DNA from 4 places in the Thioalkalivibrio sp. ALRh genome. Region 3 is predicted to be linked to each of the others. Evidence: predicted binding sites of a transcription regulator. Region 3 holds the regulator's gene; each other region holds the start of a gene.

Region 1 (7,082 bases), 530 kb from region 3:
CTGGGACGCGATTGCCAGCGCGGCCTGATGCCTGAATTCGACTATCACGCGGCGTTCCGGCGCACCCATGGCTGGGTGACCTGGCCGGAGATGGAACGCCTGCGCGGTGCGCGGGTGGCGATCGCCGGTCTTGGGGGTGTCGGCGGGAGCCATCTGCTGACGCTCGCCCGCCTGGGGGTGGGGCGCTTTCATATCGCGGATTTCGACTGCTTCGAGCTGCACAACATGAACCGCCAGGCGGGGGCCGGCATGTCCCGTTTGGGCCGACCCAAGGTCGAGGTCCTGCGCGAGATGGCGCTGGACATCAATCCGGAGCTCGAGATCACCACATTCCCGGAGGGGGTGTACCAGCACAATCTGGAGGCCTTCCTGCAGGGTGTGGATCTCTACGTCGACGGGCTCGACTTTTTCGTGTTTCAGGTCCGCCGCGAGGTCTTCGCCGCGTGCGCGGAGCGGGGGATCCCGGCGATCACCGTGGCCCCGCTCGGCATGGGGGCCGCATTGCTCAATTTCCGCCCGGGTGGTCTGTCGTTCGATGACTACTTCGACCTGCGTGACGGGTTGCCCGACGAGGAGCTGGCGCTGCGTTTCATGATGGGCCTGGCCCCGTCGATGATGCAGATGGGCTATCTGGCCGATCCTGCCGCCGTCGACCTGAGGGCGCAGCATGGCCCGTCCACCGTGATGGCCTGCGAGCTGTGCGCCGGGGTGATGGGTACCGAGGCCCTGAAGATCCTGCTGGGGCGTGGCCGTGTCGTCTGGGCCCCGCGCGGCGTTCACTTCGATGCCTATCGCCAGCGCCTCGCCCGCACCTGGCGCCCCGGTGGCAACCGCAATCCCCTGCAGCGCCTGCTGCTGGCGATCGGACGACGTCGACTCGCACGTCTCCGGGCTCAGGTCTGAACAGCAGCCATCCAGCCTCGCGTTTCGTATGTTCGGACATAAAAAAAACCCCTCGTCCGAAGACGAGGGGCCGGGAGAGGCTTTCCACCCAGGGGGGAGCAGAAGGCCCAACCACAAGGGCTGCTAGGCAGCCAGGCCAGTCTCGCGGCGGCGGCGTCGCGTGGCGACGAAGCCGAGCATTACCAGCCCGGTTCCCAGCAGAAGCAGCATGCCCGGCTCGGGTACCCCGAACCACCGGGCGTCGGCCGAGCCGACCACATCAAAGGTAGTGCGCTGATCGACTTCCTCGAAACCCTCGATAAAGTCGAACTGGCCCGATACTCGGACATTCATGTAGAACGGGTCCGGACTGGTGAAGAATTGCTTGCCTTCATCCGTCAGCATCCACTCGTTGAAGATGAGCGCGAAGCTGCCGATATCGTCCGAGCCGGGTTCAAAGCGACCCGCGCCCCGCTCGAAGATGTCGGACCAGCCTACGAGGATGTCATCACCCGTGCCGCCAAGGGCCACACCGTCGGCCGCATCGCCCGAGTTAAACCCGAAGGTGGTATCCAGATTCGGATCCAGGTAGAGCGCGATCGAGCCGGTGGTGCCGGTGAACTCGCCCGAACCCGCGTCGAAAGTCCCGGAGGACTCGAACACGGCATACAGGCCATAGAACAGATCACCGTCGTCCCCGCCGGCGCCCAGACGATTGCTGACGCTTGTACCCCCAAGGAAGTACTGACCTACGTTCCAGTAGGCCGCCGCGTCGAAGGAACCGTCGGTATCGAGGGTCAGCAGCTCCTCATACCCGCCGGTAATACGGTCAACCTGACGTTCGCCGACCGCGATCGTCGAGAGATCGAGCTGCGAATCATCAATCGTGAAGACGCCGGCATGTGCGGTGCTCGCAAGCCCCAGACTGGCCACTGCCAGTACCGCCCCCAGCGCTGTTTGCTTGAACCTTTCCATGTTGTAATCCTCCACCAGTTAGCATCAATTTGTTTGGGTTAACGCTTACTTCCACTTCAATTTGCTAGTCGTCCTGTCTTGCGAGTGAAGTAAAGCAGGCTGCGTGCCAAAAGTGCTAACTATCGGATTTTCAAGGCGTTTGTTTTGTTTTTCCTTGGTCCTGGAAAAGGGCTTTGTAAAAAAAACGGACGGCGGAGTTGGGGGCTCGGCCGTTCTTTCCGTGAAGGAGATGCCACATGTCCAAGCGTGCCAAGACCCGCGACGAGATTGCCGAGGCCTACAAGTCGCCACCCTGGTGGTACGACGCGCGGGGGTTTTTCATCCTGACCTTTGCCTACAACAGCACCCTGGGCGCCCAGATCCGGTTTTTTGGCCGCAACATGGGGGCCCGGCATCTGGAGATCGGCTGCGGTACGGGGACGTTGCTGGAGATGGCGATCAAGTGGCGGCGCCGGCGCAAACTGCCGGAGAGCGAAATCGTTGGCGTGGATTACGCCGAATCCATGCTGGCGGGCGCGCGCCACCGCTTCGCAAAGGACGAGCACGTGACTGTCAAACACGCCGACGCCGCGGAGCTGCCGTTCGCCGACGGCGAGTTCGATACGGCCAACATCGCCAACTCGGTACACTGCTTTCCGGATGTGGACGGCGCCATCCACGAGGCCTTTCGGGTGCTCAAGCCGGGGGGCACCCTGGCCGCGAACGTCCTGCTGTATCCGCGCACGCCGCAGCCACTCAAATTGATTGCCGAACGCATCAACCGCTGGGGCATGCGCAAAGGCATCCTGCATACCCCGTACGAGGCCCGCGATATCCTGAGTCGCTTCACCAGCGCCGGGTTCCAGGTGGTCGACTCCTCGATCTCGGGCAATTGCTACAACCTGCTGTTGAAGAAATCGCAGTAGTCCTGGCGCCAGTTTCGACGCTGGCCGGAAAAGCTGAAGCCCACGCGGACGTGGGCTTCAGCTCGGCGGGTCTTTTTCGCTTTTCCGGTTTTACAGCGACTCGTGCAGCGACTGCGCCCGTTCGCGTTCCGGGAAATCTTCGTGGGCCTCCAGCAGCTCCGTCAGCAGGTCGCGCGCCTGTTCGGTTTCGCCGCTGGCCTGGTAGGCCTGCGCCAGATGGAACCCGATATCCGGTGCCTGCGGGCTCATCCGGTAGGCCCGCTGAAGGGTCTCCAGCGCGTTCTCGGTGTCGCCGCCCTCCAGCAAGACCACGCCCAGGGTGTCGAGAATCGCGGGCTGATCCGGGGCCAGTTCGACAGCCCGCTGGGCATACTCGCGGGCGCGGGGGTTGTCGGTCTCGCGGGCCAGCCATGCCGCATTGTTCAGCGCGATGACATCGTTGGGCCGCTGTTCCAGCACGGTTTCGTAGGTTTCCAGGGCTTCGGCCTCGTGGCCGGCGTTGATCTGCGCCGAGCCGAGCAGGTGGCGCGAGGCGAGATCAGCGGGGTGGTCCTGCAGCCAGCCCTGCAGCGTCTCCAGGGCCGCGTCGGAATGGCCGGCCCGCTGCTGAACCTGGTATTTCTCCACCAGCCAGTCGCGTCGGGACTCACGCTCAAGGGCGCGTTCGTAGCCCTCGATCGCCTTGTCGAGCTCGCCGGCTTGTGCGTCGAACCAGGCCTGTTGCGCGATCACCTGCGCCGCCTCCGGGGCGCGCTCCGCGACGGGCTCGAAGACCTGACGCGCCTCGTCGACCTCGCCGGCCAGACTCAGGTGGCGGGTCAGCACCATGCGCGCGCTCATGTGGCTGGAGTCGATCGACAGCGTCTCGCGCAGGGCCGTGACGGCCTGCTCGGTCTCGCCCAGCGCGGCGAGATTGCGCGCCTGCCGGAAGCGCAGCTCCGCGGCATCCGGCCGCAGTACGGCCAGGTGCCCAAGCGTCTGTGCCGCGCCCGCGAAGTCCCCCTCGCGCTCCTGCTGATCGACCAGCAGGCCCAGCACTCGGGTGTCGTTGGGGTGATGTTCACGGGCTTTTTCCAGGGTGGATCGGGCGGCGGCGTGATCCTCCTGCTGGTTCTGGGCGCGTGCCAGCATCAGGTAGGGCTCGATCCGATCCCGGTGCGCCTCGATTGCGTCCTGCAGCCAGCGCTTGCCGGCCTCCATCTCGCCCTGCTGGAAATGCAGTGTCGCCAGCCGAATCGCCGAGGTGGGATGCCCGGGGTCGCGTTCCTGCAGGTCCTCGAGGATCTCGCGGGCCGTCTCCAGGTTGCCCTGGCGGACCTCGAGCGAGCTCAGGTTCAGGGCCAGGGTGCTGTTGTCCGGATGGAGCGACAGTCCTTCCTGATAGATCAGGCGGGCCTCGTGGGTTTCGCCCATCCCCAGCAGGGCGGCGCCCATCAGGTTGAAGCCCTGCGGGTTTTCCGGGTCCTTGTCGCGCAGACGCTGGGTGGCCTCCAGGGCCTGCTCGTACTGCCCATCCCGGATATGCGTCAGGGCCACCGAGTAGTCGGCCAGGCGTACATCCGCGCTTTCGCTGGCGACTCGGTGCAGCAGCGCCATGCCTTGCTCGTGGTCGCCGTGCCGCACCAGGGCAATCCCCAGCATCTCCTGCAGTTCCGGGCGGTCCGCGCGGTTGGCCAGGGCCTCGCGCAGGACCTCGATCCCGCTTTCAGTGTCGCCCTCGCCGATATAGAGCGCGGCCAGCTGATCGCCCAGGGCTTCGATCAGGTCGGGCCGCTCGCTCAGTGCCTCGGCCAGGATCCGTCGTGCATCCTGGGTGCGGCCCTGTTCAATGCGCAGCTGGGCCAGCAGCCGATAGCTCATCGCGTTGGCCGGGCCCAGCGCATGGTGGCGCTCCAGCAGGCGTTCCGCCTGGGACCAGTTGCCTTCTTCCAGCTGGATGGCCGCCAGATAGGGCATCGCGAGGCGGTAGTTGGCCGAGGCCGCCAGCGCCTCTTCCAGGTGGGGGCGAGCCTGCAGGGGTTCGCCCGTCTCGAACTCGATCAGCCCCATCAGGAAGTGGCCGCCGGCGTGGTTGGGTGCGCCATCCTTGAGGAATTTGCCATCGGCCCGGGCCTCGTCGAACTGCCCCAGTTCGACGTGCATCAGCCCGCGCTTCAGGCGTTCGGCGATCGCATCCGGGCGCAACTCGACGGCGCGGCTAAAGGCCTTGAGTGCAGCCTCGGGGTCGCCCTGCACCCGTTCCAGGTCTCCCTTGAGGGACCAGGCAGGCGAAAATTCGGCGTCCGTTTCCAGGGCCGCATCGGTCATCTTCATGGCCTGCTCGGCGTCGCCATCGGACATCGCCTTGTAGGCGCGCGCCAGATGAATCTCGACCAGATCGTCATGCGCCTCGCGGGCGGCCTCAAGATAATCCGATCCGGCAGTGGCGTCTCCCGCCTGATAGGCCGCCAGCGACCGATAGGCCAGCAGGCGCGCGGCATCCTCGCCTTCCAGGCCATCGGCCTCGGGGATCTCGGCGATTGCCCCACTGCCACCCAGCATGAACAGCAGCCGCGCCAGGGGCAGGGCGTACTCGTTCGGGTCCGCGCCCGTCTCCAGGGCTCGTTGCAGGTGGCGCACGGCCGGTTCCGGCTGCTGGTCGCGCAGATAGGCGAGGCCCAGGCGGCCGCGCACCTCGGGGTCCGGATTGCGCTGCAGCACGTTGCGATACTCGATGGTGGCCGCGGCATATTCGCCTGCTTCCATGTGGCGCTCGGCACGTTCGCGGTGCTCGGCCTCGGTCGGGGTGCCCAGGGCATCGCAACCGACCAGGGTCAGCGCCATCAGCAACGGAGCCAGGCGCGGGAGGGTGCGGCGGGGCGCGCCCACCACACGGGATACAGAACGGGGAGTCTTCATGGCGGGTTTACCTCAGGCCAAATTTGTCGAGCAGGCTGTAGAGCGTCGGCCGTGTGATTCCGAGCTGGTCGGCGGCCTGGGCAATGTTGTTCTTGCTGCGGGCCATCGCCTTCAGGATGGCCTCGTGTTCTGCGCTGTCGCGGATATCGCGTAGTCGTACCGCCGGGGCCTCGCCCTCGGGCGGCTCCAGGCCCAGGTCCTTTGCGGTAATCAACTGGCTGTCGGCCATGATCACGGCGCGGCGGATCAGGTTTTCCATCTCGCGCACGTTGCCCGGCCAGTCGTAGGACTCGATCGCGTGGGTGGCGTCCTGGGTAAAGCCGCGGCGCGGCCGCCGCTGATCCTGGGTGAAGCGGTCGAGCAGGTAGTGCGCGATCAGCGTTGCATCCCCCTTGCGCTCGCGCAGGGGAGGAATCGAGACCGAGATCTCGCTGATGCGGTAATACAGGTCTTCGCGGAACTCGCCCTGCTGGATCAGCGCCTTCAGGTCCTGGTTCGTGGCGCCGATGATGCGCACGTTGACCGGGATCTCGCTGCGACCGCCGAGGCGTTCGATCTTGCGCTCCTGCAAAAAGCGCAGCAGCTTGGCCTGCAGGCTGTGCGGCAGGTCACCAATCTCGTCCAGGAACAGGGTCCCGTTGTTGGCGTGTTCGATGCGCCCGATGGTCTGCCGTGTGGCCCCGGTAAAGGCGCCTTTCTCGTACCCGAACAGTTCGCTTTCCAGCAGGTTCTCCGGGATCGCCGCGCAGTTGATCGCCACGAAGCGTTCATCCGCGCGCCCGCTCAGGTCGTGCAGCGCGCGTGCCAGCACCTCCTTCCCGGTGCCACTCTCGCCCAGCAGCAGCACGGTGGCGTCCGAAGGTGCGACACGCTCGACTACCCGGCAGACATCCAGCATTCCCGGGTCGGCGGTGATGACCCCGCTCAGGGACGCCCCGGGCTTGCGCGCCAGCTTGCGGTTCTCCGCCTCGAGGCCGTACAGGTGGGCAGCGCGATCGACGATCATCCGCAGCAGGTCGGATTCGACCGGCTTGATGTAGTAGTCGTAGGCGCCCAGGGCCACGGCCTTGAGCGCGTTCTCGCGATCGTCATTCCCGGTGACAACGATGACCTTGGTCTCCGGGTCCATCGCCAGGATGTCCTGCAGCAGGGCCAGGCCCTCGGAAGCATTGGCCGGGTCTGGCGGAAGGCCCAGGTCCAGTGTCACCAGCTCCGGCTGATGGCGCCGCATCCTGGACATGGCGCTTTCGCGGTCCTCGGCCTCCAGGATCTCGTATCCCTCAAAACACCAGCTCAGCTGGTTGCGCAGACCCTGATCGTCTTCGACGATGAGAAGCTTCAGCATGGAACCCTCGCAATCACCTGCGGCCTTCATGACGGTTCAGCCATGGCCGGTGCCATCTGCAAGGGGAGCTTCAGGGT
Region 2 (7,082 bases), on a different contig from region 3:
GGCCATGGAGCCGGCGGCTGTCTCCAGCATCGAGGAGGCGCAGCGGCTGTACGCCGCCTCTGCGAAGGACAGCAGCATGAAGATGGTTATGCGCTTCGACGGCGAGATGCAGGACGGCCAGCCCCACGGTCGCTTCCGGCTGATCCAGACCAATCACACACCCGAGATGCAGGGCATGCGCGGCGGCGATGTCAGCAGTCATGCGCTCGGTTATGTCGAATTCGAGGCCGGCGAGCGGATCCGACGGCTGATCGTGACCGAGATGGCCCCAGGCATCACCCTGGTCGTCCTGGAACAACCCCACGGCGAGGCCCACCAGCTCAACTACTGGGTCATGCACGGAGCCGGTATGCATATGGGCGACCATTACCCGACCAACGCCGCCGGCGAGATCGATGGTCTCTTCGTGCGCCTGCGCAGCGACGAGAGCCCGCCCGAGATCAGCACCTGCGTGCGCGGCAACCTGCCCGCCGAGCGTTCCGCCTGCGACTAGGCCACGCTGACGGCCGCGGGGCAGGACCTCCCGCCCTGCGCCGTTTCCCTCAAGCCCCGAAAAAAGCACCCGGCTCAATCACTGATGGGCCCGGACGTCTCGTTCCGGCGCATATGAACTACACTCCCGGAACAACCACTTATAGCTGCGTGTAAAGGCCCGGGCGCGAACCGGTAAAGGACCGTGACCGCGCCGCCATACCCGCCCTGCCGCAACAGGGTGCAAAGCCGGCCAGGAAGGCCAAAGGATGCCACGCAATGTCCAGGTTCGAGTCGGCTCAACCCCTGGCAGGCAATACCCGGTATTCCGACTACCTGGCTCGAACGACGCTCCGCGCCTGGGTCGGGATGTCCTTTGTCTCCGCGACACTGATCATCGTCGCAGGCCTGCTGCTCTCCTGGTTGATCCCGTACCTGGCGGGTGGCGCCGACAGCATCGTGCCGCACTTCTACTACGTGCCCATCCTGTTTGCCGCCGCGCGCTTTGGGCCCGGCGCCGCCCTCGTCGTGGCACTGGTGGCCGGCGTACTGGCCGGGCCCCTGACCTATGTGGACGTCGCCGCCGCCACCGCACAGGAGACCGAACGCTGGCTGACGCGCACCGCCTTCTTCGTCGGGATCGGGCAATTGATGGCCTGGCTGGTCATTCCCGCGCTGCATCCGGTCACCGAGGAACTGCGGCGCATGCGTCAGGAATTCGATATCCGCCGGGGCCTGAAACACAACGAGTTCTTTCTGCGCTACCAGCCGATCTACTCGATCCGCCAGCATCGATTCGTCGGGGTCGAGGCGCTGATCCGCTGGCAGCACCCGGCGCACGGCGAGCTGACGCCGGCGGACTTTCTCGACGTGGCGGAGGACTCCTCGCTAATACACGACATCGGCGCGCAGGTGATCGCCGAGGCCTGCCGACAGACCGAGGAGTGGAAGACCCTTGCGCAGGTCCATGGCCGCGAACCCTGGTACACCGCGATCAATCTCTCCGCCCGCGACTTCATTCGCCCCGAACTCGCGTACGACGTCGCATCCGCGCTCAAGCGCCACCACCTGCCACCCGAACTCCTGACCATCGAACTCACCGAGACCGTGCTCGCGCTCGAGGACGCCGAACCCGCCCTCGAGGCGCTGAAGCACCTGGGGGTACAGCTCGCCATCGACGACTTCGGCACCGGGTATTCGTCCCTCGCCTATCTCAATCGGTTTCCGATCGATACGCTGAAGCTCGACCGCCAGCTTGTATCCAGCCTCGGCCACGACCCCTCGGCCGAAGACCTCGCACGAGGCATCGCACTGCTGGCCGGATCGCTCGGGCTGAAGACCGTTGCCGAGGGCATCGAGACCCGGGACCAGATCGACCTGAGCGAGGAACTCGGGTTCGACCGCATCCAGGGGTTTTACTTCGCCCGGCCCCTGACCGCGGACGAAATTCCGTCCCTTCTGCTGATCGAGGAGGTTGACCCGGACCACCCGCCGACGCCGAGCGGCGCCCGGGCGTAGAAAACCCCGGTGGGCGGTTCGCCCACCGGGGTCCTGGGAGATAGCAGGCGTAGTGCTGGTGGAGGCTACGAATCCCCCGCCACCTCGGCGAATTGCTCACCAAGATCGCTGTCGTTGTCGATCAGGTAAGCAATCTCCTGGTATTCCTTGACGGTCAGCCCTTCATCCTCGATTGCGGCGACCATCTCGTCGTTGGCCTCGTCGCGCAGCTCCTGGGCCCCCTCGCCTTCTGCTTCCGCGATGTCATCTGCGTATTCCGCGCGGATGTCCTGGGCCGCATCCGCGGCCGCCAGAAAGCTTTCCAGATCGCTTTCACTGACGTCCTCGGCGGACATTTCGGGATCATCGGTCCATTCCTGCTCGAACACATGCGGATCATCCGCTGCCACCGTGCCCGCACCACCCAATGCGAGCCCGAGAGCCAGGGCGATCGAATAAGTTGTACCGGTCTTGTGTCCCATTCTGCGCCTCCTGCTTCTTCAGATTGGTTGGATTGCGTTAGCCCGTCGCAATGAACGCGCCGTCTGACCCGTAGCGATGCAGCCTCCGTGCCAACATGGCCTGAATGCCGCATGCCGCGCCGCCAGGCGGTTTCCGCACCTGAATGGACTGATAGGACGGGTCCCAATCACATCCAGAGGTGGGTCATTCAGACACATGCATCGCCCCGACCCGTGTCGCTTCGACTCACTCCCTGGGGCCGCCTCGTTCAACGCCGGCAAGGCCCTTCACCCACAAAAAAGCCCCGAGGCGCAATGCCACGGGGCCCGGCCGTTTGTGCTCGGCGCCTGGGTTAGCTTGACCCGAAGTACTCCCGCAGGAGCTGCGTCGTGCGCGCGGCCGGATCCTCGCGAATGCGACGTTCCTCGTCCGCCAGAATGGTAAACAGACCATCCAGTGCGTGGTCGGTCACATAGCGATCCAGGTCCACATCCAGATCGGCCAGGCCGGGGATACGGCTGGCTGCATCGCGCAGCGGCTGGTACACCCGGTACACCCCGGCACCCTCCATATGCTCGCGCACCACGGGCGCATAGCGCTCGCGCAGATCCGACTCGGACGCACCGCGCAGGTACTGGGTCGCGGCATCGTCATCACCGCGCAGTACCGCGTGCACGTCGGACGGCTGCATGCCCCGAATCGCACTCACAAACACCGGGGCCGCCTCCCGTGCGGCCGCCTCGGCGGCCCGGTTCATGCGCCGCTCGAGATCATCCACCTGGCTGCCCATGCCAGCGCTGCGCAGCACATCCCCGGCCTGCCGCAACTCCTGCGGCAGACCGATCCGTATGGCCTGGTTGCCCCAGTAGCCGTCTTCCTGCCCCGTCCGTTCCACGGTTCGTTCGGTGCCGACTCGAAGGGCCTCGCGGACCGCCTCTTCCGCCCGGTCACCACCACTCCCCTCGCCGTTCAAACCGAAGTCGCGGACATCCAGTCCGGCACAGGCCGAGAGAAAGAACGGCAGAAACAGCAACAACAAGAGCGGCGAATTACGCATGCGGACACTCCGACAGAATCATACGGGGCATGATACACATCACGCCTCGCATACCCCGTGCCCCGCTTGTCACATCCAGCACCGCGCCAGGCTTGCGGTCCACCCGCGCATGCTCAATTGTTAAGGCATATGACCCACAGACCGCGCCGCCAAAGACCCGCCCGCAAGCGCCTGTACGCTGCCGCCGTCCTGTTCGGCTTGCCGCTACTCGCGTTCATCGCCTGGGTCACATGGACGGAGCAGCACCCGGAGCAGGAGCGCGAGTTGCGTGTGGAGGTCCAGGACCGCCTGCACGAGTGGTTTCCGGAGGTCATGGAGCTACCCGACGAGCTTCGCGGCTTTGTCCCGCGATCCACGGTATTCGACGACAGCACCCGCCCCGAAGTCGTGATGCTGCACGGGCTCGACGAGCCCGGCGATATCTGGGACACGCTGGCGTCCGCCCTCGACACGGCCGGCATCAATGGCTGGGAGTTTCGCTACCCGAACGATCAGGCGATTGATCACAGCGCCGACCTCCTGGCCGAGTACTGGGAGACGCTGGAGACCGAACAGCCCGTGATTCTGGTGGGCCACAGCATGGGCGGCCTGGTGATCCGCGACTTTGTCACCCGCTGGCGACACCCCGTCGACGAGGCTCCGCGGGCCGAAGGACCACCCATTGCAGGCGTAATCCTGGTCGCCACCCCGAACCAGGGCTCCGACTGGGCACGCCTGCGCGTCTGGCTCGAGGTGCGCGAATGGCTGGCCGACATACGTGAGCAACGCTTTTCGCTTTTCGCCGGTCTTCGCGACGGCACGGGCGCGGCCAAGATCGATCTGCGGCCCGACAGCGAGTTTCTGGCGGACCTGAATCAGCGCCCCTGGCCAGAGGACATTCCCGTGCGAATCATCGGCGGCGTGGTACCCGAGCCGACCCCGGCGATGGAGGCCAGCCTGCGATCCCTGAGCGAGCAGTTCGGCATCGAGGACTTGCCCGCGCGCATCGAAGAGTGGTGGGAGGACACCAGCGAAGGACTGGGAGACGGGGTCGTGCCGATCGATTCCCTGTCACTGGAGGGACACCCCGAACCCGAGATCCTGGAGGCCTCGCACCGCGGTCTCCTGGTTCCCGGCCCCCTGACGGAATACCCCCCCGCGGTCGAACCGATCCTGCATATCCTGTTCGACTGGCGGGACGAGGACCGGCCTGTCCCCGCGATTGACCCGCAGGACTAACGTCTCTCCAGCGCAGGGGTCAGATCCCCAGCTCCCGCAGGACCTTGTCGATGCGTGGCACCAGGTGCGCATGCGGCGAGTCCTTGCGTACCAGCAGATGCATCGAGGTCACGTCCAGCACGTTCGAGGAGGCCACCAGCCGACCCAGTGCATCCGCCTCGTCGGGATAGGCCCGCTTCAACTCCCGGATCGTGTGTTCCGTCACCTCACTCATGTTGATCAGCACGTCCCCCTCGCCGGCCGCCAGACGTCGCAGATTCTCCGACAGCGTGCCCTCGCGCTGCACGTCCAGACCCTCCAGGTTGGCCTTGCCCCAGCCGTTCCCGGCGTAGTCCAGTACGCGGTATCCGGTAAAGTCCTCCAGCCGTTCCTTTGCCAGCAATTCGTCGCGCTCGGGGTGGTCCTCGCGCACGAAGGCCACCCATTCCGGTTCCGCCAGGGCGACCTCGCTCGCGATCAGATACTCCTCGCGCTCCGGCGTCATGGTGGTAATGATCGCGTCGGCCTTGCCCTCCTTCACCAGCCGCTGCGCCTCCTCCCATTCGTAGGGCTCGTGGCGCAGTGGCACCCACAAGTGGGCAAAGGCCTCCTGCATCAACTGGACATAGTGGCCCGCGAAGCGCCCATCGCGATTGATGTACCCGTACGGCGCCTCGTCCCGGTCGCCCGCGATATGGAAGGCCTCGCGGTGATCGGCCACCGCCGGCACCGACAGCATGCCCAAGACCGCAATACCCGCTAAAAGCCGTCCAAACATCGCTCAGTCCCTCCATACCGTGCCGTCCGGGCCCCGAATCCGCCGGAGGTCGGCATCCCGTCACTCAAGCCGCGGCAAGATTTACCAGCGGGACCAGACCAAACCAAAGCACATAGGCTAGCGATACCGCCATCAAGCCGTCGATACGCCCGCCCGGTGCCCCGCGCTGACGCTCGCGCCACAACATCCATATCAGCCAGGCCGCATGCGGCACCACGAAATAGGCAATGCCTGCATAGGCCCCCTGAGCCCAACCGGTCAGGTGGAATGCCGTTCCCGCAACCGCCGCCAGACCGGTGAACACCAGCGCCACACCGAGCGCACCACCATTTCCCAGCCGCACCGCCAGGGTCCGTTTGGCCACAGCCGCGTCCGCCTCGCGATCGGGGATACCAGACAGCGTAATCGACGGGATGATCGCCAGAAACAACGGCAGGCTCAGCCACCAGGGCAAGGGGTCCGTCCAGTCCCCCGCGAGGAACACGTACCCGCACAGCAACACGCCCAGGCTGTGGGTCAGCGCGACATCCACCTCCCCGAGCCCGCGATAGCTGAGCTTCAGGGGCGGCGCCGTATACCCGATCGCGAGCACCGCCAGCACGCCCGTTACCCACAGCATGGGACCGGCATCGCCGGGCGCGACCGCGAGCAGCGCGGCAAACGCCGCCGCGAAGCCCCCCAGTGCCACCGACGTACCGGCGTTGATCTCGCGCAGGGACAGCCGCCCCTCCACCAGCACCCGCGAGCCGCCGGTAAAGGCGCTGTAGAAACGGTTCTGGCGATCGGAGCCGAAATCTACCCGTTCATTGACCAGGACCGTCGCCACCTCGAGCAGGAACAGGCACAGATAACCCAGCCAGAAAACCGGATTGCGCGACACACCGCCGTCCGGGGCCGCCGCCAGGGCCCCTGCGGTGTAGGCCACGAAGGTCATCGGGTAGAACTGCAGGCGCAGTGCCTGCAGCCAGCCCCCCAGCTTGAAGGTCGCCCGTTCGCGCAGGCTCTCGCGGCCATGCTCCAGGCGCAGCCCTTCCTGTCGTGCGCGCTCGAGCCACGCCTCGCGCTGGCGGTCATCGGCCTCGCGTACCGAACCCAGCATCAGCGAGCGCACCGGGCGGATGCCGCAAAAGCCCAGGGTCGCGCGCGCCATCGCGTTGATCCCCGGCTGGCGATACAACAACTGATGGATCAGTACCGGGGTATCCATCGTGGTAATCAGCTGTGCGGAGCGTCCCTGCAGCAGCCCCTCGTATCCGGTGCCGCCCTCGCAGCTGCGAAAGGCAAACTCGGGCGTCATCACGCGATCGAGAAAGCCCTTGAGCAGCGCTGGCATGGTGCCCCACCAGGTGGGAAAGACGAATACGAGATGATCGGCCCAGGCGACCAGTTCGCGCGCCGCGTCCAGATCGTCTTCCAGCGGCTGCTGATTCGGCGAAGGCGTGTGAACGTGCGGGTCGAACTCGAGATTCGCCAGCTCCAGGGAGCGCACTTCCGCCCCGGAGGATCGGGCCCCGTCACGGTAGGCCTCGGCCAGCGCGCCGCACAGGCTGTCGGTACGCGGGTGGCCCAGGATCACGAGCACCTTCACGCGAGGTGGCTCCCGGAAAGGGCCTTGCGACC
Region 3 (7,082 bases):
GCGCACCTCGAGCAGGTCCTGCAACAGGGCCGGGCAGTGTCCGCGCACGATATCCGGGGCGATGCGGGCAAACTCCGGTGCGTCGTCGGCGATCAGCCGGTGCCCGCGCGAGATCAGCTCGAGCGCCACCTCGCTCTTGCCCACGCTGGAGGCCCCGCTGATCAGCACGCCAATGCCGAGGATCTCCATGAACACGCCATGGCGCACCTCGAAATGGGCCAGCCGCTGCTGCAGGAAATAGCGCAGCAGGGAGATAATCTCGTGGCTGCTGGTCGAGGAGCACAAGATCAGCGGCAGCTGCTCATCGGGGACGTCCGGCATCTCCGAGAACGGGCAGGTGTCCTCGGCGAAGATCACCGCGGTCGTCCCGGTGCGGGCCATCTCCAGGATCAGTTGCTCGCGCTGATCATCGCTCAGCCGCGCGATATAGCGCGCCTCGAAATCGCCGATCACCTGGATACGGTTAGGCCGGATCAGGTTGAGGTGCCCGGCGAGGGGCAGGTCGTCGCCGTCACCGCCGACCAGGTTGCGATCCGGTGCGACCTGCTCGCCGTGTACGTAGCGCAGATCCAGGCGATTGCCCATCGCCTGGATCAGGACCTCTACGGTGATGTCGCGCGCGATGCCGCCCTCTCCCAGTGCCTCGTTCATGCACGAATCTCCGGCAGCATTGGCGCGGGGTGTCGGAATCGGGGGAGCACTGCCGGGAGAGCCATGTTCAGGCGTCGCCGAAGGCCCGGGTCAGTTCGCGTTCCAGGGCGTCCGCGTCGCCGGCACGGCGCAGCGAGGCGATATTGTCGGGCTGCGAGAGACCGCGAGCCAGCTGCGCCAGCAGGTCCAGGTGCGCGCTGGTCGCCGCCTCGGGCACCAGCAGTGCGATCAGGATGTCCACGGGTTCGTGGTCCATGGCGTCGAAGTCGACCCCCTGGTCCAGCCGCAGGACCGCGACCCGGGGGGCATCGAGCTCGGCCAGACGCCCATGCGGGATGGCCACGCCATGCCCCAGACCGGTGGAGCCAAGCTTCTCGCGGGCAGACAGGGCCTCGAAGATGGCCCCGCTGGCCGGGCCGGCGGACTCCTCGCCGCCGACGGCCAGCAACTCGGCCAGGGTCTCGAGCGCCCGTTTCTGGCTGGAACACTCGGGCTCCAGCCGGATACGGGCGCGGGTGATCAGCTCGGCAATGGTCATTGCGTTAAAGGGCCTGTTCGCGGTTGCGCTGGGCACCCTCGGCGCGGTGATGGTCCTTGACCTTTTCCTTGTGCTTGATCAGCTGACGATCCACCTTGTCGATCAGGCCATCAATCGCCGCATACATATCCTCGTGACTGGCTTCGGCGTGGATGTGATTGCCGCTGACCTGGAGATTGGCCTCCGCCTTGTTGTTCAGGTTCTGGTTTTTCTCGTGGGTCAGCACCACATGCACGTCGATCACTTTGTCGAAGTGGCGTTCCAGCTTCGCGAACTTTTCGTTCACGTAGTCGCGCAGGGCGTCGGTGATATCGACGTGATGGCCGGTCAGGTTGATCTGCATGGTCAGGCTCCTTTTTGCTTGGTTCCACTGGGCATACTCGCCATCTGCCGGCGTTCGCTGGAAGACGGTATGTGCATAGCCTCGCGGTACTTGGCCACGGTGCGTCGGGCCACATTAATGCCCCGATCCGACAGGATCTGGGCCAGTTTTGCATCACTCAGTGGCTTGTTCGGGGTCTCGCCACCAATCAATTCCCGAATCATGGCACGGATCGCGGTCGCCGAGCATTCGCCGCCATCGGCTGTGCCAACATGACTGGAAAAGAAGTACTTGAACTCGAATACCCCACGCGGGGTGTGCATGTATTTCTGTGTAGTCACCCTCGAGATGGTCGATTCGTGCATCTCCAGGGTCTCGGCGATATCGCGCAGGATCAGCGGTTGCATGGCAACCTCACCATGCTCGAGAAACCCCTGCTGGCGCACGACGATGGCCTGGGCGACCCGCAGCAGGGTGTCGTTCCGGCTGTGCAGGCTCTTCAGGAACCAGCGCGCCTCCTGCAACTGATCGCGCATAAACGCGCTATCACGCGCATCGGAGACCTGCCGCACCATGCCCGCATAGAGATCGTTGATGCGAATGCGCGGCGCAATCTCCGGGTTCAAGTCCACGCGCCAGCCATCGCGGTCATGGCGGACATAGACATCCGGCACGACGTATTCCGAAGTGGACTCGCTGATCTGGGCACCGGGCCGCGGATTCAGGGTGCGGATCAGGTCCAGCGCCCGCGCCAGCTCGTCCGGGTCGCGCACGCCGGACTGGCGCTGCAGGGCTCGGTAGTCCCGCTTGGCCAGGCTCTCCATGCCGTTTTCCAGGATGGCTCGAGCCGCGTCACGCGCCGGGGCATCCGGCGCCAAATGGCGCAGCTGGATCTCCAGGCACTCGCGCAGGTCCCGCGCACCGACGCCCAGCGGGTCGCACTGCTGAATCCAGTGCAGCACCGCCTCGACCTCGTCGACCCCCACGGGCTCGTCTTCGCCCTGGCTGATCATCTCCGCCAGCGCCTCGAGTTCACTGTCCAGATAGCCGTCCGGGCTGATCGCGTCGATCAGCGCCGCCCCGATCCGTTGGTCTCGTGGGGTCAGGTGGCTCAGATGCAGCTGCCAGAGCAGGTGATCCTGAAGGCCCTCGTCCTCGCCGTCGGAGGTATTCTCCAGCGGGTCGCGGTCGTCCAGGCCGCGTGGGCTCGGGGCGGGCTCGTAGATGTCGTCCCAGCGACTGTCGGTGCTCAACTCCTCGGGGATCACGTCATCGCCAGCCGTGTCGGCCTGCATGCGATCCCCGTCGACCCGTTCGCCCCCTTCCTCCGGGCGCTCGGGCGGGGCCTCCTCGCCCTCGTCCTCCACCTGCTCGAGCATGGGGTTGCTTTCCAGCGCCTGCTGGATCTCCGCCTGCAACTCCAGCGTGGAAAGCTGCAGCAGACGGATCGCCTGTTGCAGCTGCGGGGTCATCGTCAGCGTCTGCCCCAGCTGCAGATTGAGCCCGGGTTTCAGCATCGCGGTTTGAGGTCCATGGTGACCATCAAGATCATCTTAAGGAAACACTGATCAATGTTCACAGTCGAAAGTTTTCTCCGAGATACACGCGGCGCACCTGGGGGTCGTCCAGCAGCTCCTGCGGGGTCCCGGCGCTCAGGATGCGGCCCTCACTAAGAATATAGGCCCTGTCGCAGATTCCGAGGGTCTCGCGCACGTTGTGGTCGGAAATCAGCACACCGATCCCGCGCTGGGCCAGATGCCCAATCACGGCCTGGATATCACCCACGGAAATCGGATCCACGCCGGCAAACGGTTCGTCCAGGCAGATAAAGCGCGGGTCACCGGCCAGTGCCCGCGCGATCTCGGCGCGGCGACGCTCGCCCCCGGACAGGGCAATCCCAGGGCTGTGGCGCACGGTCTCCAGCTGGAACTCCTCGATCAGGGCATCGCCGATGCGGCGTCGCTCGTGGCGGTCGAGCTCCGAGCGCAGCTCCAGCACCGCCTGCAGGTTGTCCCAAACACTCAGCCGACGGAAGATCGAGGCCTCCTGCGGCAGGTAGCCCAGCCCGGCTCGGGCCCGCGAATGAATCGGGGCCCGGGTGATGTCCCGGTCACCCAGCGTGATGCGGCCACGATTGGGCCGGATCAGGCCGACCAGGCTGTAGAAACAGGTGGTCTTGCCTGCGCCGTTCGGTCCCAGCAGGCCCACGACCTCCCCTGGTGCCAGATCGACGTCGACACGATCCAGCACCGTACGCTTGCCATAGCGCTTGGTCAGCTCGCGGCCGGTCAGATAGCCGGCCATCGGCGCAGATTCGCCACCGGCCGCGGCGGGCGCGCTGGTGTCGAGCTCGTTCATTCGTCGTCTTCGCGGGGCTGGATCCTGATACGTACACGCTCGTCATCGGCCTCGCCACGCTCGGCCTCGATCACATCCGTCTCCAGGTCGTAGACGATGCGCTTGCCGCGCGCTTCCTCGGCTGCCGTGATCACATGCGCCTGGTCGGTCAGGATCACCCGGTCCTCGTTCAGCAGGTAGTCGATGCGCAGCGCGGTGGCGATGCGCATCTCGCCCGTCTCCGGGTCCGGGGACTCCAGCCGCGCGGGCTCGCCGTGGGCCTCCATCTCGTAAGGGCGTCGGTCGCGGCTGCGCACATAGACCTTGTCGGCCTCCAGTGTCATGTCCCCGCGAATCACCACCACATCACCGGTATAAGTGCTTACGCCCCGCCGGTCGTCCATCTCCGCACGATCGGCGGTAATCTCCACCGGCAGGGGCTGCTGCTGGGCAATGACCGGCGCGGCTAGCAGCAACAAGGCACTGCCCAGCAGCACGGGCCATCCGGCCCGGGCGAGCGACGACCCACCACGTTCAGTCATTTGCGGCTTCCTCCTCGCCCGACTCGCTGTAGAGCGTGTACACGTCATGGAACAGCTCTATGGTATCCCCTCGCGAGTCGACGCGCAGACCCGTGCCCCGCTGGAAAAGGCCAGGCTGCTCCAGCGTCGACGGGGCATCGGAGGTGGCGATCATGGTGTCGGTCGCCACCGTCATATCGGCGGATTCAATCACCGTGCGCACGCGCTCGTCACGCTCGGGCTGCACCCCCCGCGTGGGGCCGATCAGGTCCAGGATCTCGTCCATCGGTCGGTGCAGCGCCTCGGGCGCAGTCCAGTGCCATTCGATACCGCCGGCGTCAAAGATATCCAGGTCGGGGTCGTCGATCAGTTGAGGGCCGTCACGGCCAAACTCGCGCAGCCGCGTCCCGCGCAGGCGGTGACTCAACTCGCCGTCCTCGCCAGTCGCGTGCAGCGTGAAGCCCTCGATCTCCAGCGTCACCTCGCCCTCCGGCTCGTGCTCGCTGGCAACAGCGCCGGCCACCAGCGCCGCCATTGGCAACAGGATCAGCGCCACCGGTCCGGCCACCCACTTCATCCGTCGACATACTCCGCGAACAGGGCCTCCAGCCGCCCCTGGGCCGCCAGCAGGCCCTCGCAGACCTCGCGCACCGCGCCGCGACCGCCGGGGGCCTGCGTAACCCAATGTGCATGCTGCAATACCAACGGGTGGGAATCCGCCACCGCGATGCCGAGCCCCACACGGCGCATCGCCGGCAGATCGACGATGTCGTCGCCCACGAAGGCGGCCTCGTCGGGCGCATGGCCGGTCTGCTCCAGCAACTCGTGCAGTGCGGCCCCCTTGTCGCGCCGCCCCTGCACCAGATGCTGCACACCGAGGTCCCGCATGCGGTGCTCGACCACCCCGGAGGTGCGTCCGGTCAGGATCGCGACCTCCAGCCCTCCGTCCAGTGCCAGACGGATGCCGTGCCCGTCGCGCGAATGAAAGGCCTTGTACTGCTCGCCGGCATCCCCCATGAACAGGCTGCCATCGGTCAGCACGCCGTCGACATCCAGGATCAGCAGACGCACCGCCGCCTGGCGGCTGTGCAGGGGCTTATCGTGACGGTCCATCAGGCCACCCCCGCGCGCAGCAGGTCGTGCATGTTCAGCACCCCAACCAGCCGCTGGTCGTCATCCACCACCGGCAGGGCATTGATCCGCTTGCTCTCCATGGTCTCCAGGGCCTCCACGGCCAGCCACTGCGGGCGGGCGGCATGTCCGCCCCGCGTCATCACCTGGCCGATGGTCAGCGCCTCCAGGCTTTCGCCACGATCCAGCGTGCGTCGGAGGTCGCCATCGGTAAACACGCCGAGGATATGCGCCTCGGGATCGGCGACGATCACCAGTCCCAGTCCCTTGCGCGTAATCTCGAACAGGGCGTCCTTCAGCGGGGCCTCCGGACCCACGCGCGGGATCGCGTCACCGGTATGCATGATGTCCGTGACATGGACCAGCAACCGCCGCCCCAGTCGGCCACCGGGATGCGAGCGGGCAAAATCGTCGGCGGTAAAGCCGCGCGCATCCAGTACCGCGACCGCCAGGGCATCGCTCATCGCCAGCGCGGCCGTGGTGCTGGAGGTCGGGGCCAGGCCCAGCGGGCAGGCCTCGCGCTCGACCGAGACATCCAGGTGCACGGTGGCATCCTGCCCCAGCCGCGACCCGGGGTTGCCGGTCAGCGCGATCAGCGGTACGTCCAGCCGCCGGATCAGCGGCAGGATGGTCAGCAGCTCGTCGGTCTCGCCGGAGTTGGACAGGGCGATCACCACGTCGTCACGGGTGATCATGCCAAGGTCGCCGTGACTGGCCTCGCCGGGGTGGACGAAAAACGCCGGGGTCCCGGTGGAGGCCAGGGTGGCCGCCAGCTTGGAGCCGATATGGCCGGACTTGCCCATGCCGGTCACCACGACCCGGCCGCGGCACTCGAGGATGTGGCGACAGGCCTCCAGGAACGCATCGTCCACGCGGTCGGCCAGTCGACGCACGGCCTCGGCCTCATCGTTCAGGACCGCCAGGGCCAGCTTGCGAGTGGTATCAGGATTGAAATTCATGCGGTTGCCGTCATTCCGAGATGGACAAGGTAGCCCGCGAACACCACGAGCAGAAGCCCCCCCTGCCAGCGCCGCAGCTGGCTGCCTCGCGCCAGGGCAAAGACGAACAGCGTGGCGGTCATGCCGAGCATCACCGGGTAGTCGCGGACCAGCACCTCGGGCTCGATCGCCAGCGGCGCAATCAGCGCGGGGACTGCCAGCACGGCCAGCAGGTTGAACAGATTGGAACCGATCACGTTGCCGATCGCCAATCCCGCCTCGCGGCGAAAGGCCGCCACCAGGGAAGTCGCCAGTTCCGGCAGGCTAGTCCCGATGGCCACGATGGTCAGGCCAATCACCAGGTCACTGATGCCCAGTTGCTCCGCAATCCCCACCGCACCCCAGACGACCAGCTGGCTGCTGGCAATCAGCAGCGCCAGACCAAGGCCCAGCCAGGCCAGGGCGCGACCGGTAGAGGTGGCCGCCGGAATGGCCTCGACCATGCCACGCACCTCTTCAGGCGCCTCGGCCGGATCCAGCGCCTGCGCACGCCGCGCGATATGGATCACCCAGGCGGTCACCAGCAGCAACCCCGAAATCAGAAGCCCGCCCTCCAGGCGGCCCAGCTCGCCGTCCAGCAGCAG
Region 4 (7,082 bases), 660 kb from region 3:
TGGTCTCCTTCGCGCCGGACATCGCGATGTAGAGGAATCGATCCATGCCTGTGCCCTCGTGTCCCTGTCCCTGACCTAGCGGATGTTGATGATGGTCTGGGTGACCTGGTCGGCCGTGGAGATCGTCTGCGCGTTCGCCTGGAAGTTGCGTTGCGCGGTGATCAGATTCACCAGCTCCTGGGCAATATCGACGTTCGAGGCCTCCAGAGCGCCGGCCTGGATCTCGCCCAGGTTGCCGGTGCCCGGAGAGGCAAACACTGGATCACCGGCCGCAAAGGTCTCGGCCCAGTTGTTGTTGCCCAGCTGCTCCAGGCCCTGTGGGTTGGTGAAGTTGGCCAGAGCGACCTGCCCCAGAACGGAAGATTGGCCGTTGGTGAAGCGCGCGAACACCACCCCGCTGGAATCGATGTCGACCCCCGTCAGCCGGCCCGAAGCGAACCCGTCCTGGCCAAGATCGTTCACCGCAAAGTCGCCACCAAACTGAGTGGTCCCGGCAAAGTCGATCGTCCCGTCCAGACCTTCAGCCCCGTTGGTAAAATCTTCCGTGGAGAACGGGAATTCCGTGTTGCCATCCAGCTGGCCACTGGCGTCAAAAGAGAGTTCGAAGCCTTCTTCCTCGTTGATCGGCTCGCCGTCAACGCTCATGAAGGCCGTCCACTCTCGTTCGTCGCTCTTCACGAAGTAGATGCGCGCATCGCGGGACGTCCCCAGCGAGTCATACACCGTCAGGGACGTCGAGTAGTTATAGCTGTCCGGATCATCGAACTCGAACTCGCCCGGATCCAGGATTGGAGCATCCGACTGGAGATTGACCAGAGCCTCAATGTCACTGGTAGCCTGCGGCGCGGAGGCCCCTGTCTGCAGACGCAAATCCCCAAGCTGTCCGGTATTGAAATCAGTATCCGTGCTGCCCGGGTTGATTGGCGGATAGCCCTGCAGCTGCTGACCCTGGTTGTTCACCAGGTTGCCGTCGCGGTTTACCTGAAACTCGCCAGCGCGCGTATAGACACGATTGCCACCATCGTTCATCACGAAAAAGCCCTCGCCATCAATCGCGAGGTCGAGACCGTTCTCGGTGAACTCCGTGCGTCCCTGCGAGAACTGCTGTGTCACCGCCATGAGACGCGAACCACCCCCAGTCGCGGTCTGGCTGACGCCACCAAAACTCTGCGCAAAGACATCACCGAACTCGGCGCGCGAGCGCTTGAAACCGGTCGTGCCGGCATTCGAGACGTTGTTGCCGGTGGTCTGCAGATCGGCCTGCGCCGAGTTCAGTCCGCTCAATCCGATATTGAAGGGCATACTGGTCTACCTCCGTTAGAGTCCGTCAGCTGCTGATGCGCCGGACATCCGAGAAATTGATCTCGCCCAGGCCACGGACCATCAGGCCCAGGCTGGAATCGTCGCCTACCGAAACGCTCTCGACGCGGGCGTCGAGGAAGACATCTACTGATTCACTACTGGAACCGCTCTGGGCCGACGCCCGGAATTCATATACGCCCGGGGCCGCAGGCGTCCCGTCATCGCGCAGACCGTCCCAGGTGAATTCCTGCAGCCCCTCACTGGCCGAACCCAGATTCATGCTTCGGATGCGTTCACCCGTGGGGCTGTACACCTCGACCTGCAACTGCCCGGTCGACTGATCCAGATCCACGGCGCCGCGCACCGTGCCATCCGCACCCAACTCGCTGAAGTCGGTTGGGACAAGGACGTCCTTACCCACCAGGGAGGCCGCTTGCAGGGTCTGGCTCTGGCCCATGGACTGAGCGAGTTTCTCGAAGGACTTCGAAAGCTCTTCGATCCCCGTGACGGTCGAGAACTGAGCCATCTGACCGATAAACTCCCCGTTTTCCATCGGTTCAAACGGGTCCTGATTCTGCAGCTGGGTAGTCATCAGCTTCAGGAAATCGTCCTGACCCAGGCGATCCGTCTCCTTGTCGTCCGGCTTGGGACGTGACAGGCCCAAGCGGTCCAGCATTTCGGGTGATATCTGAGTCATGGGAGGCTCCGGTTTAGCCCTGGCCGATCTGCAGCGTTCGCTGCAACAGCTGGCGCGAGGTCTCCATCACCTCGACGTTCGCTTCGTAGTTGCGCGAGGCCGACATCATGTTGGCCATCTCCTCCACCACGCTGATCGCGGGACGGAAGATGTAGCCGTCTTCGTTGGCCTGCGGATGGTTTGGTTCGTAGTGCGCCTGTGGCGGCGCGCGCGACTCATCAATTCCCGCCACCCGCACGCCATTGGAGGCGCCGTTCGGATCGGCCTGGTTCATCACGGTCTGAAACAGCACCTGCTTCGCCCGGTAGGCCTCGTCGGGGTTGGTCGCCACGGTGTTGGCGTTGGCCAGATTCGACGCGACCGTATTCAGCCGCACCGACTGCGCGGTCAGCGCGGAGGCCGAGGTGTTGAACAGATTAAACAGATCACTCACGACATCACTCTCCTGTTCCCAGCGTTGGCGCTCGCATTAGCGCTCGCCCCGCAGAGCATCACGGATGCCGGAAACCCGGCGGTTCAGGAACTCGAGGCTGCTCTGGTACTGCAGGGAATTCTCGGCAAAGGCCGCCCGCTCCAGCTGCGGGTCCACCGTGTTGCCATCCAGAGACGGCTGCGATGGCACGCGATAAAGCGTCTCCATCGACCCGTTGGCACCACCCGCCCCGCCGGCGCCGATATGGCCCTGATGTGTGCTCGCCATCGGCATGTTGCCGCCCTCGCCGGCCGCCGCCTGCAGCACCGAGCGAAAGTCGATATCGCGCGCTTTGTAATTCGGCGTATCGGCATTCGCGACATTCGAGGCCAGCAGCTCCATCCGCTTCGCACGGACGTTCACCGCCTCCGGGAGAATGCCCATCGCCTTGTCGAGAGAGAGACTCATCCGTCGTACCCCGTCCGCCACTGGCGAACTTCAGGTTCCTCGGGACGAAACCGCTTCGCCCCGTACGACAGGGACAAAGCAATTGGTGTGCCACTATGGGCCGAAAGAGGTTGGGAGAGCAGCGCCGAGGGTGGCGCCCGGATCGCGGGAGCGACCGTATGGAAAGGCGGAAAGGGCCGATCAGCCCTTCAGGCGAAGGACGGAGCCGTACTCGGTGCGAACGGTTTCGAAGGCCTGGGTGTAAGGACCCGCTGTCTCGGAAGCGCCAAGAAACAGATAGCCACCGGGATTCATCTGGCGGGCAATTCCGTCAAGAACCTGTCGCTTGGTCTCGGCGGAGAAATAGATCAGCACGTTGCGACAGAACACGATGTCGAACTTGCCCAGCGCCGCATAGCTGTCGATCAGGTTGAGCTTCTGGAAACGGCAGCGGCGCTGGATCTCCGGGCGTACGCGATGGCCCTCCGCCACGGTCTCGAAGAAGCGGGCGCGCCTCGCCTCGCTCAGGCCACGGACGATGCTCAGCCCGTCGTACACCGCGCGCCGGGCATCGTCCAGAATCTTCTCCGAGAGATCCGTACCCAGGATCGATACCGGCACCACACGCTTGGGCCGCGATTCCTCCCACTCGGACGCCACCATCGAGATGCTGTAGGCCTCCTGTCCGCTGGAGCAGCCGGACGACCAGACCTTGATCCCTGCGCCTTTCTCCGCCCGTTCCGGGAGCAGTACATGGCGCAGGATCTCGAACGGGAAGCCATCGCGAAACCAGGAGGTTTCGTTCGTGGTCATCGCGTCGATCACACGCGTGCGCAGGCGCGGGTTGGGTGCCTGGCGCATTGCGTGCAGCAGCTCCGGCACACTCTTGTAGCCGAACTCGTCCAGCAGCCGCGACAGTCGGCTCGACACGAGATACTGACGACTGTCGCCCAGCACCAGGCCACAGCACTCGGAAAGAAAACGCGAGAACTCCTCGTAGTCACGCGAGTCGATCACGAAGTCATCCTTGAAAGTCGACGGTACGGGCGGACGGGCACGTTGATGACGAATCCTTGACAGCGTGTCGGAAAACCCGACTGGGGAACACGCGATCCCCCATGCCGGACGGATGCAGTATACGTGCAACCGCGCGGACGCCGACAGCATCCCAACGGGTGATCGATGCGGCGCGCCATGGCCGCTGATGTTCATGCGGCCGGCAATCCGTTACCGCTTCCATGCCGCCAGGGTCGACTCGGTCGACTAACGCAAACGGCGCAGGCACCGGCATCAGTCCTTGCGGGTCTGGTCAAGCACAGCCTCGGCCAGCTCGTCGGGGTTGAACTTGGACAGGAAGGCGTCGGCCCCGGCACGCTTGACCATATCCGTATTGAACTCCCCACTCAGTGACGAGTGCAGCAGAACCCGGAGGCCTTTCAGGCGATCGTTCGCACGAATTCGAGCGGTGAGGGTATAGCCGTCCATGCGCGGCATCTCGATATCCGAAATCACCAGCTCCACCACCTCGTCCACGGTGCCGGCCTCGGCCTGCTCCTCCAGGAAATCCAGCGCCTCGCGACCATCCTTGAAGACCACGTACTCCCAGCCCAGGCCCTTGATCGCACCCTCGATCTGCTTGCGCGCGACCACGGAGTCATCAACGATCACAATCTTGCGCTGTCCATGCTTGGCGCGTTCTTCCTCGGCCTCCGCGCGCACCGCGTCGGATACCGTGGATGGCAACGGGTTGACGATCGACAGTACCCGTTCGACGTCAATGATCTCGACCAGCTTGTTGTCGATCTCGGTGACCGCCACCAGAAACGACTCGCGCCCGGTCCCACGAGGCGGGGACTTCACGTCTTCCCAGTTAACGTTGACGATCCGGTCGACCGCGGACACCCAGAACCCCTGTACCGACCGGTTGAACTCGGTCACCACCACCTTGTGGTCGCCCGTTTCGCCCACGGCGGTACGCAGCCCCATCGCGCGCGCCAGATCGATGATGGGGACGGTTCCGCCACGCAGGGTAGCCACACCACGCACCACACTCAGCGATCCGGGAATCTGCCGCAGCGGCGGCGACGGGATCACCTCGCGCACCTTGAATACGTTGATACCGAAAGTCTGCGAGCTCCCCAAATGAAACAGGAGCAGCTCCATACGGTTCTGCCCCACCAGCTGGGTGCGCTGATTCACATCGTCAATGAATTGACTCATTGTCCTGCTCTCCCCCTCGCCCAGCGGCCAGCCACCTCGACTCGCCGGCCCCAGTGTGCACCCCGCAGACCGACGCTGTCATGCCACAACCCGCCGTCGCATGCCGATTGCACGCGTTCTAGACCCGATAACGGCCGGCCGCTGTGACTCTTGAGGGTACGCTCCTGATTGCCTGGCATGTTTTCTGCTTGCACGTCTCTGCAAACCTCTCGAGTCCTGACAAGCCGACGCGCATCCAGACCAATGAACCAGTCAGCACGCAAACCTTCCATTCGCTCCTGGTGGCTTTCGGCCGCCATGGGCGTCGTTCTGGCCCTGGTCTCCATTGCGGCACAGGCCGAGATCGAGGCAGTGGAAAACATCCGCCTGGCGGCGGAGCGCTTCATCCAGGAGGAGTTGAACCTCACACCAGGCGACGAAGCGGTAGAGATTCAGATCGGCCGGCTGGACAACCGCCTGCGCCTGGCCCGATGCAGCGAGGCACTGGAGACCCGGTTCCCGCCCGGCGGGCGACGCGATGGCAATACGGCGGTACAGGTTCAGTGCGAGACCCCCGTCAGCTGGTCGATCTATGTGCCAGTCACGGTCGAGCGCTACGCCGAGGTGCTGGTCGCCAGCCGCAGCCTGCGACGCCAGCACACGATCCTCCCCGGCGATCTGCGCACCAAGCGAATTCAGACCTCTCGCCATGCGGGGAGCTATTTCGAGAACAAGGGCGAACTGGTGGGGCTGCAGACCCGGCGCAACATCCGGCCCGGTCAGATCCTGGGCCAGCAGCACGTCACCCAGCGCGAGGTGGTCAGCCGCGGCCAGCGCGTCACCATCCTGGCCGAGAACGGCTCGGTGGTGATCCGCATGCAGGGCGAGGCGCTGGAGAATGGCATCCTGGGCGATCGCATCCGCGTGAAGAACACCTCGTCCGGACGCGTCGTGGAAGGCGAGGTGCTCGAGTCCGGACATGTACGCGTTGCCCTGTAGAATGGCGGTGTGTCTCGTCACCATCCACAAACTGTGAAGCGAATCGAAAATTCACAGCTCAAGGGGCTACAGTTTCAGCCGGTGCTGCCGCTAACCCCTGCAGTAGAATTGCAAAAACAGGAAACCGAATAATGGATATCAAAGGCCCGAACTCCCCCGGCCTGCGCCCGGATGGCAACAGCTCGAGCGTGAAGGGCCGCGATGAGACCTCTCGCCCCGACGCAGGCGCCCAGGGCAATGCATCCTCACCCGTACGTCAGGATGACTCTGTCACCCTGACCGGCGCGGCGCAGGCAATGAACGCCGCCTCCGGGGCCGCCAGCAACGCCCCGTTCGACGAGGCGCGAGTCGCCGAGCTGCGCGAGGCCATCTCCAACGGTCAGTACCCGGTAGACAACGAACAGCTAGCCGATCGCATGATCGAGCTGGAAAGCCTGTTGCGCTAACAGAGACCCGACGATGTCGCCCGAACAACGCCACGCCTTCCTCCGCTCGCTGGAGGCCTCGATTCGGCTGAGCCACCAGATGGAGGACATCCTGCTGCAGGAGACCCGGGCGGTGGAATCACGGGCCGCCGAGACCCTGCGCGAAGTCGTGGCCCAGAAGCAGACGCTACTGCAGGAACTCGAAACCGAAAGCCGGCGACAGCGCGAGACGATCGAGGCCGCCGGCGAAACGTATACGCCCGAGGGACTTGCACGGCTGTTCGGTCGGCTCGAGGGAGGCGCCGAGCTGGACGACCACTGGCAGGCGCTACGCCGCTCGGTGGAGCGCTGCAATACCCTCAACCAGGGGAATGCCCGACTGATCGATCGCGACCGTCGTCGCGTGGAGATGTCCATCCAGATCCTGCGCGGCGAGGAACCCGGCCCGGCTCCCACCTACGACCCCTACGGCCGCACCCAGTCCGGCAGCCGTACCGGTCGGCGCATCACCCGCGCATGACCCGCGCGCGCTCTGCGCGACACCTCTCCGCCCTTCTCCGCCTCACACCCGGGGCTGGCATTCCGGACCGCTCGGCAGTAC

What was found. Region 3 encodes sigma-54, which starts transcription at its own class of promoters, with help from an activator protein. Its sites were predicted from a motif close to TGGCANGNTNCNTGCTT; they were not measured.
Region 1: a site for sigma-54 is predicted at 1,950-1,966, ahead of pepA (flocculation-associated PEP-CTERM protein PepA). Genes of this name have one in related genera too.
Region 2: a site for sigma-54 is predicted at 2,527-2,543, ahead of F791_RS0110830 (DUF4168 domain-containing protein). Genes of this name have one in related genera too.
Region 4: a site for sigma-54 is predicted at 2,956-2,972, ahead of flgB (flagellar basal body rod protein FlgB). Genes of this name have one in related genera too.

The regions. Positions count from the first base shown of each region.
Region 1 is NZ_KB906519.1:1,305,486-1,312,567, forward strand. It holds gene F791_RS0106210 (PEP-CTERM/exosortase system-associated acyltransferase) at 1-28, shown strand, start outside; gene F791_RS0106215 (ThiF family adenylyltransferase) at 28-903, shown strand; gene pepA (flocculation-associated PEP-CTERM protein PepA) at 1,027-1,857, opposite strand; gene F791_RS0106225 (class I SAM-dependent methyltransferase) at 2,094-2,762, shown strand; gene prsT (XrtA/PEP-CTERM system TPR-repeat protein PrsT) at 2,853-5,633, opposite strand; gene prsR (PEP-CTERM-box response regulator transcription factor) at 5,668-7,005, opposite strand; gene prsK (XrtA/PEP-CTERM system histidine kinase PrsK) at 7,032-7,082, opposite strand, start outside.
Region 2 is NZ_KB906523.1:87,218-94,299, forward strand. It holds gene F791_RS0110820 (hypothetical protein) at 1-493, shown strand, start outside; gene F791_RS0110825 (bifunctional diguanylate cyclase/phosphodiesterase) at 751-1,989, shown strand; gene F791_RS0110830 (DUF4168 domain-containing protein) at 2,055-2,450, opposite strand; gene F791_RS0110835 (DUF4197 domain-containing protein) at 2,783-3,487, opposite strand; gene F791_RS0110840 (lecithin--cholesterol acyltransferase) at 3,617-4,705, shown strand; gene F791_RS0110845 (transporter substrate-binding domain-containing protein) at 4,725-5,423, opposite strand; gene F791_RS0110850 (NAD(P)H-dependent oxidoreductase) at 5,527-7,050, opposite strand.
Region 3 is NZ_KB906519.1:778,489-785,570, forward strand. It holds gene hprK (HPr(Ser) kinase/phosphatase) at 1-651, opposite strand, end outside; gene F791_RS0103750 (PTS sugar transporter subunit IIA) at 719-1,189, opposite strand; gene hpf (ribosome hibernation-promoting factor, HPF/YfiA family) at 1,194-1,532, opposite strand; gene F791_RS0103760 (RNA polymerase factor sigma-54) at 1,535-3,028, opposite strand; gene lptB (LPS export ABC transporter ATP-binding protein) at 3,087-3,815, opposite strand; gene lptA (lipopolysaccharide transport periplasmic protein LptA) at 3,866-4,390, opposite strand; gene lptC (LPS export ABC transporter periplasmic protein LptC) at 4,383-4,946, opposite strand; gene kdsC (3-deoxy-manno-octulosonate-8-phosphatase KdsC) at 4,943-5,482, opposite strand; gene F791_RS0103785 (KpsF/GutQ family sugar-phosphate isomerase) at 5,482-6,459, opposite strand; gene F791_RS0103790 (calcium/sodium antiporter) at 6,456-7,082, opposite strand, start outside.
Region 4 is NZ_KB906519.1:121,258-128,339, reverse strand. It holds gene flgF (flagellar basal-body rod protein FlgF) at 1-46, opposite strand, end outside; gene flgE (flagellar hook protein FlgE) at 76-1,302, opposite strand; gene F791_RS0100630 (flagellar hook assembly protein FlgD) at 1,328-1,999, opposite strand; gene flgC (flagellar basal body rod protein FlgC) at 2,013-2,432, opposite strand; gene flgB (flagellar basal body rod protein FlgB) at 2,469-2,879, opposite strand; gene F791_RS0100615 (protein-glutamate O-methyltransferase CheR) at 3,060-3,875, opposite strand; gene F791_RS0100610 (chemotaxis protein) at 4,149-5,078, opposite strand; gene flgA (flagellar basal body P-ring formation chaperone FlgA) at 5,322-6,056, shown strand; gene flgM (flagellar biosynthesis anti-sigma factor FlgM) at 6,188-6,502, shown strand; gene F791_RS0100595 (flagella synthesis protein FlgN) at 6,516-7,001, shown strand.